2 regions of the Vreelandella sp. DA03-1M genome follow, and region 1 is predicted to be linked to the other one. Evidence: predicted binding sites of a transcription regulator. Region 1 holds the regulator's gene; the other holds the start of a gene.
What was found. The regulator sigma-54, encoded in region 1, starts transcription at its own class of promoters, with help from an activator protein. The targets are predictions, from matches to a motif close to TGGCACNNNNNTTGCTNT.
Positions count from the first base shown of each region.

Region 2: a site for sigma-54 is predicted at 2,929-2,946, ahead of ACXUPB_RS20065 (urease accessory protein UreD). Genes of this name have one in related genera too.

Region 1 covers NZ_CM146798.1:1,824,245-1,829,456, reverse strand. The annotation lists gene ACXUPB_RS08415 (KpsF/GutQ family sugar-phosphate isomerase) at 1-340, shown strand, start outside; gene ACXUPB_RS08410 (KdsC family phosphatase) at 404-946, shown strand; gene lptC (LPS export ABC transporter periplasmic protein LptC) at 946-1,515, shown strand; gene lptA (lipopolysaccharide transport periplasmic protein LptA) at 1,527-2,018, shown strand; gene lptB (LPS export ABC transporter ATP-binding protein) at 2,030-2,779, shown strand; gene ACXUPB_RS08390 (RNA polymerase factor sigma-54) at 2,903-4,318, shown strand; gene hpf (ribosome hibernation-promoting factor, HPF/YfiA family) at 4,417-4,725, shown strand; gene ACXUPB_RS08380 (PTS sugar transporter subunit IIA) at 4,730-5,200, shown strand.
Region 2 covers NZ_CM146798.1:4,318,189-4,323,400, reverse strand. The annotation lists gene ACXUPB_RS20085 (PepSY-associated TM helix domain-containing protein) at 12-1,382, opposite strand; gene ACXUPB_RS20080 (hypothetical protein) at 1,532-1,876, opposite strand; gene ACXUPB_RS20075 (hypothetical protein) at 2,074-2,412, opposite strand; gene ACXUPB_RS20070 (DUF1272 domain-containing protein) at 2,447-2,689, opposite strand; gene ACXUPB_RS20065 (urease accessory protein UreD) at 2,989-3,873, shown strand; gene ureA (urease subunit gamma) at 3,911-4,213, shown strand; gene ACXUPB_RS20055 (urease subunit beta) at 4,254-4,574, shown strand; gene ureC (urease subunit alpha) at 4,571-5,212, shown strand, end outside.

The DNA.
Region 1 (5,212 bases):
CCAAGTCCCCCTGGGAAGCCCGCTGCGCGACGCGTTATTGGAAATCACCCGTCAAGGGCTAGGCTTTACCTGCGTGGTAGATAGCGATGGCCGCCTAGCCGGGGTATACACTGACGGTGACCTTCGACGCACGCTCGACCAGTTTCACAACCTGCGCGATGTCATCGTTGACGATGTAATGACCCGGCCGGGCAAGCGCATCGCCCCCGACATCCTGGCGGCGGAAGCGGTACGTATCATGGAAGAGAGCCGCATTACGGCGCTAGCAGTGGTTGATGAACAACAGCGTCCTATCGGGGCGCTACATATGCATGACCTGCTTGCCAGCGGCGTTATTTAAGACAGCGGCGTCATTCAGCAATATTACCGACCCGCTTTACGAATTTAATGATAAGGAGGTTCTATGACCTTACCTAATGCGCTACTTGATCGACTCCGCCGCGTGCGCCTATTAGCATTGGATGTTGACGGCGTACTGACCGACGGCCGCCTCTACTTCCAGGCTGACGGTATCGAAATCAAAGCATTTCATACTCAGGATGGTCATGGGCTGAAGCTTCTCAAGCGAGTGGGTATACATGTAGCGCTGGTGACGGGCCGCGACTCTCCCATGGTGAGCCAGCGCGCCGCATCACTGGGCATCGACCTGGTCCATCAAGGCTGTGAAGACAAGCTTGCCACCCTGCGCGGGCTTTGCCAGCGTCTCGATATAGAGTTAGAGCAGGTGGCCTACTGTGGTGACGACCTGCCTGACTTGGCCGCTATTAAGCGTTGCGGTGTCGGCATTACCGTCCCTAATGCGCCAGATTACATGCATACCCACGCCGACTGGACCACGGAACGTCTAGGTGGCCACGGCGCCGTACGTGAAATCTGTGACACAGTGCTTGAATCTCAAGGGCACTGGGGCGCGGTGCTAGACACCTATCTTCACGGTCGCACCTAATGGTGAAGCAGGTAAAAGTACGCATTTGGTTAGCCGGGCTGGTCGTAGCCCTGGGGGCTCTACTGGTGTGGCTTGACCCACGGGGGCCTCAAGACACGGCCATTGACCCTGAAGCGCAGGCCCAGGAGCCAGGCCACGTACTGGAAAACGCTGAGATCACCCTTTTCGGTGAAAATGGCAGCGTATTACAGGCGCTTAAAACCCCACGCCTGATCCATACGCCGCAGCGTAGTGAAACCTGGACGGAAGAGCCCGAAGCTATTTTATACGATAGCGAAAACCGCCAGTGGCTAGCTAGCGCTGATGTAGGCACGCTTAACACGTCCACTCAGGCCTTGCTGATGTCAGGCGCGGCTCGCCTGATCGCACCGGATGAAGGTTGGCAGTTAGACACTGAATTATTGCACTATGACGGGCTAAAACAGCATGCGTGGAGTGAAACACCGGTAGTGCTACAACAGCCGCCCCAGCAAATGAACGCGTCGCGCATGGACGTCTGGCTTAACGAAAGCCAAGTGCGCTTAACTGATAATGTGCGTGGCACGCACCCTCCGGCCACGCAACGCTAACAGGATTTGCCATGAAATCACTGCTATATACCGCCCTTTTTGCCCTTGCGGTACCACTCTCGGCACTGGCCCAAAACAGCCAGGCCCCGGTAGAAGTTGAAGCCGACCGTTTAGACCTTGACCAGCGAGCGGGAACCGCTGTCTATACAGGCAATGTCGATATTCGCCAAGGCGGAATGCAATTACGTGGCGAGCGAGTAGAGATCGAACGCAACGAGGCAGGCGAGCTCTCCCGCGCGACCTCCACCGGTGAGCGCGCTTACTTACGTCATCAAGCTGAAGGGCAAGAAGGCCCTACAGAAGGTTGGGCAAGGCGCATTATTTATCATGTCGCTGAACGCCGCGTTGAGCTGATCGACCAAGCCGAATTAACGCAACAAGAAGACACCTTCACCGGCGGTCGCCTTGAATATTTCATTGACCGTGAAGTGATTCAGGCCCGCTCTGACGTTGACGGCAGCGAAACCCAGCGCATACGTATGACGCTTCAGCCCGAACAATAGGGAGCCAAGCCTTGGCAACTACAGACACTGCGCCAATCAAAACCCTATATGCCCACCACTTGGCCAAAAGCTATAAGCGACGCCGAGTCGTTAAAGACATCAATTTAGAGATCTCCCAAGGCAGCGTTGTGGGCTTGCTCGGCCCCAACGGTGCAGGCAAAACCACCTCTTTTTATATGATTGTGGGGCTGGTGAAATCCGATGCTGGCAAAGTGGGTATCGACGATGTAGATCTAACCCGCGCCCCAATGCATGAACGCGCTGCGGCGGGTATCGGCTACCTTCCGCAAGAAGCGTCTATTTTTCGTAAATTATCGGTTGCCGATAATATTATGGCGATACTCGAAACGCGCAAAGAGCTCAGCCGTCGCGACCGCGAGCAGCGCCTGGAAGCGCTACTTGAAGATTTTCACATTACCCATATTCGCGACAACCTGGGCATGAGCCTTTCAGGCGGTGAACGCAGGCGTGTGGAGATTGCTCGCTCACTGGCGACAGAACCCGCATTCATTCTGCTGGACGAGCCCTTTGCTGGCGTAGACCCCATTTCGGTGGGCGAGATCAAAACCATTATTCGGGCATTAAAACAGCGCCACATCGGCGTACTGATTACCGACCACAACGTTCGCGAAACCCTGGATATTTGTGATATCGCCTACATCGTGGGCGATGGTCAAATCATCGCCAGCGGCTCTCCAGCCTCGATACTCACTAACCAGAAAGTGAGGGAGGTTTATTTAGGCGCTGATTTCCGCCTCTAGCTTATTTTTCACTTCTAATTAGCGCTCTACAACAACTTTACTACCAATGGCATGCTTATTGCACTTGCACCTGAGACCTACTCGCACTAGGGTGGAGCATTCTGATTAACGAGTGGTTCTCAGATGGTCATGAAAGCTTCTCTTCAACTGCGCATGGGCACACAGCTGACCATGACACCTCAGCTGCAGCAGGCCATTGCCCTGCTACAGCTATCAACGCTGGACTTACGTCAAGAAATTCAGCAGGCCCTAGATGCCAACCCCATGCTGGACCAAGAGGATGAATTTGGCGAACAGGCTGTCAGCGAGCCCAAAGAGGAAGAGTGGTCAGAGAGCATTCCCACCGAGCTCTCGGTAGATAGTGACTGGTCTGATACCTACCAAGATATGGGCAGTCACGGTGGCACCAGCAGCGAAGGACCTGATTTTGAGCGCCAAGCGGCTGGCCAGAGTCTTCATGGGCACTTGCTGTGGCAGCTTGCCATGACTGATTTTGGCGCGCGAGAGCAACTTGTCGCAGAAAGTCTTATCGACGCGTTAGATGCTAATGGCTATTTAACTCAGCCGCTCAACGATATCCGTGAAGGGCTTCGCGCCCAAGGTGTCGATGGGCTTAGCCAGCGCGAAGTGGAAACTATTCTGCTTAAACTTCAGCAATTTGAGCCAACAGGGATATTCGCCCGCGACCTGCGGGAGTGCCTGATGCTGCAGCTGGCCATTCTTCCCGATGATACGCCGTTGCTGGTTCCTGCCCGCCGCTTAGTACGGCAGTTTCTGGAAGCGCTCGGCAAAGATGACATGCGCTTACTAAAACGCCGCCTGGGACTCGATGATGACCAGCTGGCTGATGTCATTCTCCTCATTCGTAGCCTTGATCCACGCCCGGGCAGCGCCTATGGCGATACCGATGATAGTTATGTAACGCCCGACCTGGTCGTACGCCATGACCACGAAGGCTGGCACTTAGAGCTCAATCCTGAGGCATTGCCAAGGCTGCGCATTCAGCCCGACTACGCAAGCTTAATAAAGCGTGCGGATAAAAGTCAGGACAATCAGTTTTTAAAAGAACACCTGCAGGAAGCACGCTGGCTGATCAAGAGCCTCTCTAGCCGCAACGATACGCTACTGCGCGTTGGACGCGAGATTATCACCCGGCAAATTGGCTTTTTAGAACACGGCGAAGAAGCCATGAAGCCGCTCATATTGGCCGATATCGCCGAGGCCGTGGAAATGCACGAATCGACTATTTCCCGGGTAACCACTCAGAAATTTATTCATACGCCTCGCGGCGTATTTGAACTCAAATACTTTTTCTCAAGCCAAGTCAGCAGCCAGGATGGTGACAGCCATTCAAGCACCGCTATTCGCGCTCGGCTTAAGAAATTGGTTCAAGAGGAGCCGCCAGGCAAGCCGCTTTCTGATAGCCGCTTAGTCACGCTATTAGGAGAGTGGGGAATTCAAGTAGCGCGTCGAACGGTGGCTAAATACCGTGAAGCCATGGGCATTCCCTCCTCTAGCGAGCGACGTCGTTTGCGCTAGCACAAATCAACGTTTTAGGGAAACTCTCGACAAGGGCTTTGCAACGCGGCAAAAAGGGTTACAATCGAAGTACAGTCCGATGGATAAGGAGTACGTCAATGCAAGTTAATATCACTGGTCATCACGTAGAACTGACTGACGCCTTGCGTGACTATGTCAACGAAAAGCTTGAACGTGTAGAGCGCCATTACGACAACATAACCACGGTGCAAGTCACCTTATCTGTGGAGAAAGAGCGCCAGCAGGCCGCCTGTACGCTGCACGCAGCAGGTGCTGATTTACATGCGGAAGCCCTAGACAGTGATATGTACGCCGCTATTGACGCATTAGCGGACAAAATTGATCGGCAACTCGTTAAACATAAGGAAAAAGCACAAGCTCGCGCCCAAGGCGCAGGCGTGCGTTAATTCAATGACGTTGGAAACCATACTCCCCCCGGAACGTGTTCTCTTTGACGTACCCGGGGGCAGCAAAAAAAGGGTGCTGGAATTTTTCAGCACCTTTATTGCCCAAAATATCCCCAGTCTGGACAGCCAAGAAGTGTTTAGCCGTTTAATTGGCCGTGAGCGCTTAGGCAGTACCGGGATTGGTAACGGCGTGGCTATTCCCCATGCGCGTAGTCCTCACTGCTCGGCCCCGATTGCTGGTTTTTTAAAACTCGCAGAAGCGATTGATTTTGATGCTATCGACGGCGACCCGGTGGATCTGGTATTTGTATTGCTAGTTCCAGAAGAGGCTGATGACACACATCTCTCTCTGCTCGGCCAGGTAGCGACCATCATGAACGATGCGGATACGCGTCAGAAACTGCGTAAAGCAGGCAGCCAGCGCGAACTACTTGAGTTGCTTACCGCTAAAATTCGTGAGCAAACAACCTCCTGAAAGCCTAAACCT
Region 2 (5,212 bases), 2.2 Mb from region 1:
GATGGCTTTAGCTACGCCGTTTGCCTTGCTAACCGCCTTTCCTGAAGGCGTTGCACAATCAGCCAATCAATCAGCAGCATAACGATCAATGAAGCGCCCACCAGCGGAAAAATCACCCCGCCGATCACCAGAATAGCGATGAGACCTCGGAAAACACGCTTATCCGCTGGCAGTGGCGGTACGCCCATGGCGCCTTTAGGGCGTCGTTTCCACCACATCACCGCTGCAGAGACGGCCAGTAAGATAATCGCCAAGCAGACTGCCAGCAGGAACAGCTGATTGAACAGGCCAAACTCCTGGCCCATATGAATATTAATACCAAATTCCAGCCATCTGCCAAGCGGTCCATAGTCGGCGTAGCTCATGTCGATCAATGGTTCGCCACTGTATTGGTCAAGGTGTATTACACGTTGCTGGCTTAGGTTGTCAGGGTAGATGGAGCCGGTATAGACCCCGGCGGCAGAACTGGGCAGGTTGACCGCGAAGCCCTGCTGTAAGCCTAACTGTTCAAAGGCCGCCACTGCATTGTTAAGGCCTATGCGTGGCATTGGGCTGGCGGGAGGCGTGGATTCGGGTATGCGCGCCTGCTCCAACGACCAACTGGTTAAGCCCTGGTCGCTTAAATACGCATTGGAAACCGGCACCTCAACGCGAACGCCCGATGGGTAGCCGAAGTTATTGCCATTGGCCCACTGGTTAACCTGACCACCCCACACACCAGACCAGGGCATCCCTGTGATCGCCAGGAAAACCAGAAAGCCGCCCACAAAAATGCCCAATACCGCATGCAAATCACGCCAAAATACCCGGCTTTTGGGCTTTCCGCGCACGCTAACCACGCCGCCTGACCCTTTACCGCGGGGCCACCATAAGTAAATGCCGGTGCCTACCAGCAGGATCGACCATCCCCCGGCAATCTCAATCACTTTTCGCGCGGTAGGCCCAAAGTATTTAAAGCTGTGTAGATAGCGCACCGTCCACATGATGGTGCCACGGTCATCCAGCGACCCCAGTACATTCGATGTATAAGGGTCCACATACACCGCAAGACGCTCACCTGCCAGGGTGTTAACGGTGATTTCGGCAGAGCTTTCAGGTGTTACTGGGTCGGTGTACTTAACGGCGGTGCCGGGGTGGGCCTCAAGTGCAGCGCTGACCAGCGTCGAAGGCGGTTGCACGGCTTCCTGAATCGCGACGCGTTTCAAATCCGCATGGATGATGGCGTCCAATTCATCTTTGAAAAGGTAAAGCCCGCCAGTAATCGCCAGGGTAATCATAAAAGGCAGCACCAGCAGGCCAGCATAGAAATGCCAGCGCCACACGGCACGGTATAAATCGAAGGACTTTTTCCGTCCCTCTTCCGGGTAAGACGCAGTAGACATAGGGTGGAGCTCCAGGCCGCAAACCGACCATGGCCGAAGACGTTAGCGAACACCTTGGTTCAGGGCGCTAAAGTGAGTCAACGGCAGACATCTGTAACAGCCTCTAACCACCAAAAGGTCGGTTGGGCTGGCTGAGTTAAGCGTGTGTGTTAAGCCGTCATCAGCCAGGGTGGCGCGCGAGTGAGCGCATCAGGGTAGTGTTGCCTGAGGAAGTGGCCTTCCGCTGATATGGAAGGCAGCAAACTATGCGCAATAAAGGCGAGTTCGCCGATTGAGGGTAAAGAGACATGCGTGGTCGGGAAGTGTTGCCAAACGGCGCAATATTCACACTGGTGGTGCCAATTAAAGATGGGCTGTGAAGAGGTATGCTCTGAAGGAGGCGTGCCACAAAATGATCCATCAATCGTAGGTTGGTGAGTGGGTTGATGGTGACCAGCATGTGACGGTGAGGCCTGCAACTGAGATAAGAGCGGACCTACAAACAGCAGGTACATGGCAACGAACGCCATGAAAAGCGCAATGCGATACCAAAGAGAATTTGCTGAACGCGATAGAGGCATCTAAAGGTACGCTTTGTGGGCAGCCTAAAATGTTCTTATTTAGTTAGATACGTCATAGTAGCGGAAAATGGCCAGTAGAAAAGTAGTCAATGTATGACCATTTGCCGCATTCGTTAATGTCCAATCGAGAGTTACTCAATCGTGTAATTGGCTGCCCCCTTGCCCGCTTCACTAAAGCGGATCTCGACAGGAAACTCTGCATTACAGCCTTGTACAAGCCACACCTCACGCCAGTATCTTGATCCCTCGCTGCCCTGAGGCATCGCAAGTACATAGGGTTGGAATGACTCGGGAGTCTCGCAGCCTAGAGTGGCGACTTTTGCCGCAACGCCCAACATCGCATCACTAATTAGCTGTTGGTTAGACAGCGTCCCTTCTTGGATTGCACCTGCTGGCAATGACTGCGCCGCTAACGGGCTGCTCATTAAACTGATGAAAAGTCCGGTGGTAAGAAAAGCAGAGATCTTCATTCGTCGTGCTCTTTTAGGGTTAATAACGCCTGAATTAAGCCGCAGTACAGCCACCGGCCTTTAAGATGCGCTCTTTTGAAGCGGGGTACTTTTCCAGCATGTTGGTAGGCCGAATGGGGCGCGGTGAAGAATTACCACCACAGTTAGGGCATGTATCTCCCAACACCCCACTGGCGCACTCAGGACAAAACGTACACTCAAAGGTACAAATGACAGCCGCTGCGTCAGGGGGTAAATCCTTATCGCAGCATTCACAGTTGGGTCGAAGTTGAAGCATGATTAGGCACCTGAATAAATGTTTATATAAGCGCCATACAAAGCGGTTGTCTAGCTGCAGTAGCCCTCTTTAATCGATGAATTTTCTTGCTGCATTGGCAACGTAAATAACAGTGATCGTTCTTCTTTGGTGCAAGTTGATTTAATGATGATCTTTTTTGGTGCGAAAAATATTTGTCGGTGTTGATTAGCGGATTTTAAGCCGTTGTTATAAAAACAATAAATAGTCTTTCACCATTTTGGCGCATTAATTGCATTTCCTGATGAAAGACTTATTAAAAAAGGACGCGATAGCTACCCATGTTTCTGAGCGATATCGCAAAACCAGCCGTTGCCTCTGGCCACCGTTTTGATCAAGGTCGTCACTGGGCGGCTTCGTTAGCACTGACGTTTGCCCAGCGCGATGACGTTACGCGGATGGTGCAAGCACGGCATCATGGGCCACTGCGGGTGCAGCGTCCTTTCTATCCCGAAGGGAGTGGTGAAGCTTGTCACGTTTACCTGTTGCACCCGCCGGGGGGCCTGGTAAGCGGCGATGCATTGACCATTCATGCGCGAGTAGCATCTGGCGCCCATGCGCTGCTTACCACGCCCGCCGCCAACAAGCTCTACAAAGCCGACAGCCAAGGGGTGGCCTGGACACAGCATACCCGGTTAAGCGTTGAAGACGATGCCACTCTGGAGTGGTTGCCCCAGGAGACCATCGCCTTCGATGGCTCGAAAGGCGAGCAGCGCACCCAAATTGATCTTCACGGCAGTGCCCGCTGCCTGGGCTGGGAAGTGATGGCGTTGGGGCGCCCGGCAAGCGATTTACCCTACATTTCAGGGCGCATTGAGCAACACTTTCGCTTAACCCTGGACGGCAAGCCGCTGTGGTTAGAGCGCCAACCGTTAGACCCACTACACCCGCGCTTTGCTGGGCGCTGGGGGCAGGGTGGTGCCACCGTGCAGGCCACGCTCTGGGCGGTGGGGATTAGCGACGCGCCTGCAGCCATTGAAGCCTTGCGTGAAGCGCTGCCGGATAACCCCCGTTGGGCTGTTACCGTCCGTCACGGTGTTCTGCTGCTGCGCTATTTAGGCAACTCGCGTAACGAAGCCTGGGCGTTATGCGAACAGGCCTGGCAACTGCTGCGCCCCCGGTGGATCGAGCGTGAAGCACATACACCACGAATTTGGCTAACCTAATAGGCATCACTGTGATGCACTGCTGGAGACACGTTCCATGGAATTAACCCCAAGAGACAAAGACAAACTGCTGCTGTTCTCAGCCGCCCAATTGGCGGAGCGCCGCAAAGCACGTGGTTTAAAGCTTAATTACCCCGAAGCGGTAGCGCTGATCAGCTTTGAAATTATGGAAGGCGCCCGGGACGGCCGCAGCGTGGCTGACTTGATGAGCTACGGCCGTGAGATCCTCAGCCGTGACGATGTGATGGAAGGTGTGGCTGAAATGGTCGATGAAGTGCAGGTAGAAGCCACTTTCCCGGACGGCACCAAGCTGGTCACTGTCCACACACCCATCAACTAGTTTTCAGCAACCAGGAGAGCGCCTGATGATTCCCGGCCCAATGATTCCAGGACAGTACCAATTAAAACAGGGTGATATCGAACTCTGCGTGGGGCGTGAGCGGATTAGCGTCGAAGTGGCCAATACCGGCGACCGCCCGATCCAGATCGGCTCCCACTACCACTTCGCCGAAGCCAACCCGGCGCTGGTGTTTGATCGCGACAAAACCCGAGGCTTTCGCCTGGACGTGGCCGCAGGCACGGCGATTCGCTTTGAGCCCGGCCAGACCCGCGAAGTCACGCTGATTCCCTACGTCGGTAAGCGCGAAATTTACGGCTTTCGCGGCGATGTCATGGGCGCGCTCGACGGAGGTAAACAATGAAACCGGTTAACAAGATCAGTCGGCAAGCCTATGCCGATATGTACGGCCCTACGGTGGGCGACCGCGTGCGCCTGGGCGATACCGAGCTTTGGATCGAAGTCGAACAAGACGCCACCCACTACGGCGATGAAGTGAAATTCGGTGGCGGCAAAGTCATCCGCGACGGCATGGGTCAAAGCCAGCGCGCCGACGACACGGTAATGGATACCGTGATTACCAACGCGCTGATTCTGGATTGGTGGGGTATCGTCAAAGCCGACGTGGGCATTCAAAATGGCCGCATCGCCGCGATTGGCAAGGCAGGCAATCCTGACGTACAGCCTGATGTTGAAATCGTCATTGGCCCCGGCACCGAAATCATCTCCGGCGAAGGGAAGATCCTGACCGCGGGCGGTATCGACTCCCATATCCACTTTATTTGCCCCCAGCAGGTCGAAGAAGCGCTGATGAGCGGTATCACCACCATGCTGGGCGGTGGCACCGGTCCGGCGACTGGTACCAACGCAACCACCTGTACCCCCGGCGCTTGGCACATCGGTAAGATGCTGCAAGCGGTGGACGATATGCCCATGAATATCGGCTTTCTGGGCAAAGGCAACGCCAGCCTGCCTGAGTCCCTAGAGCTCCAGCTCCAAGCA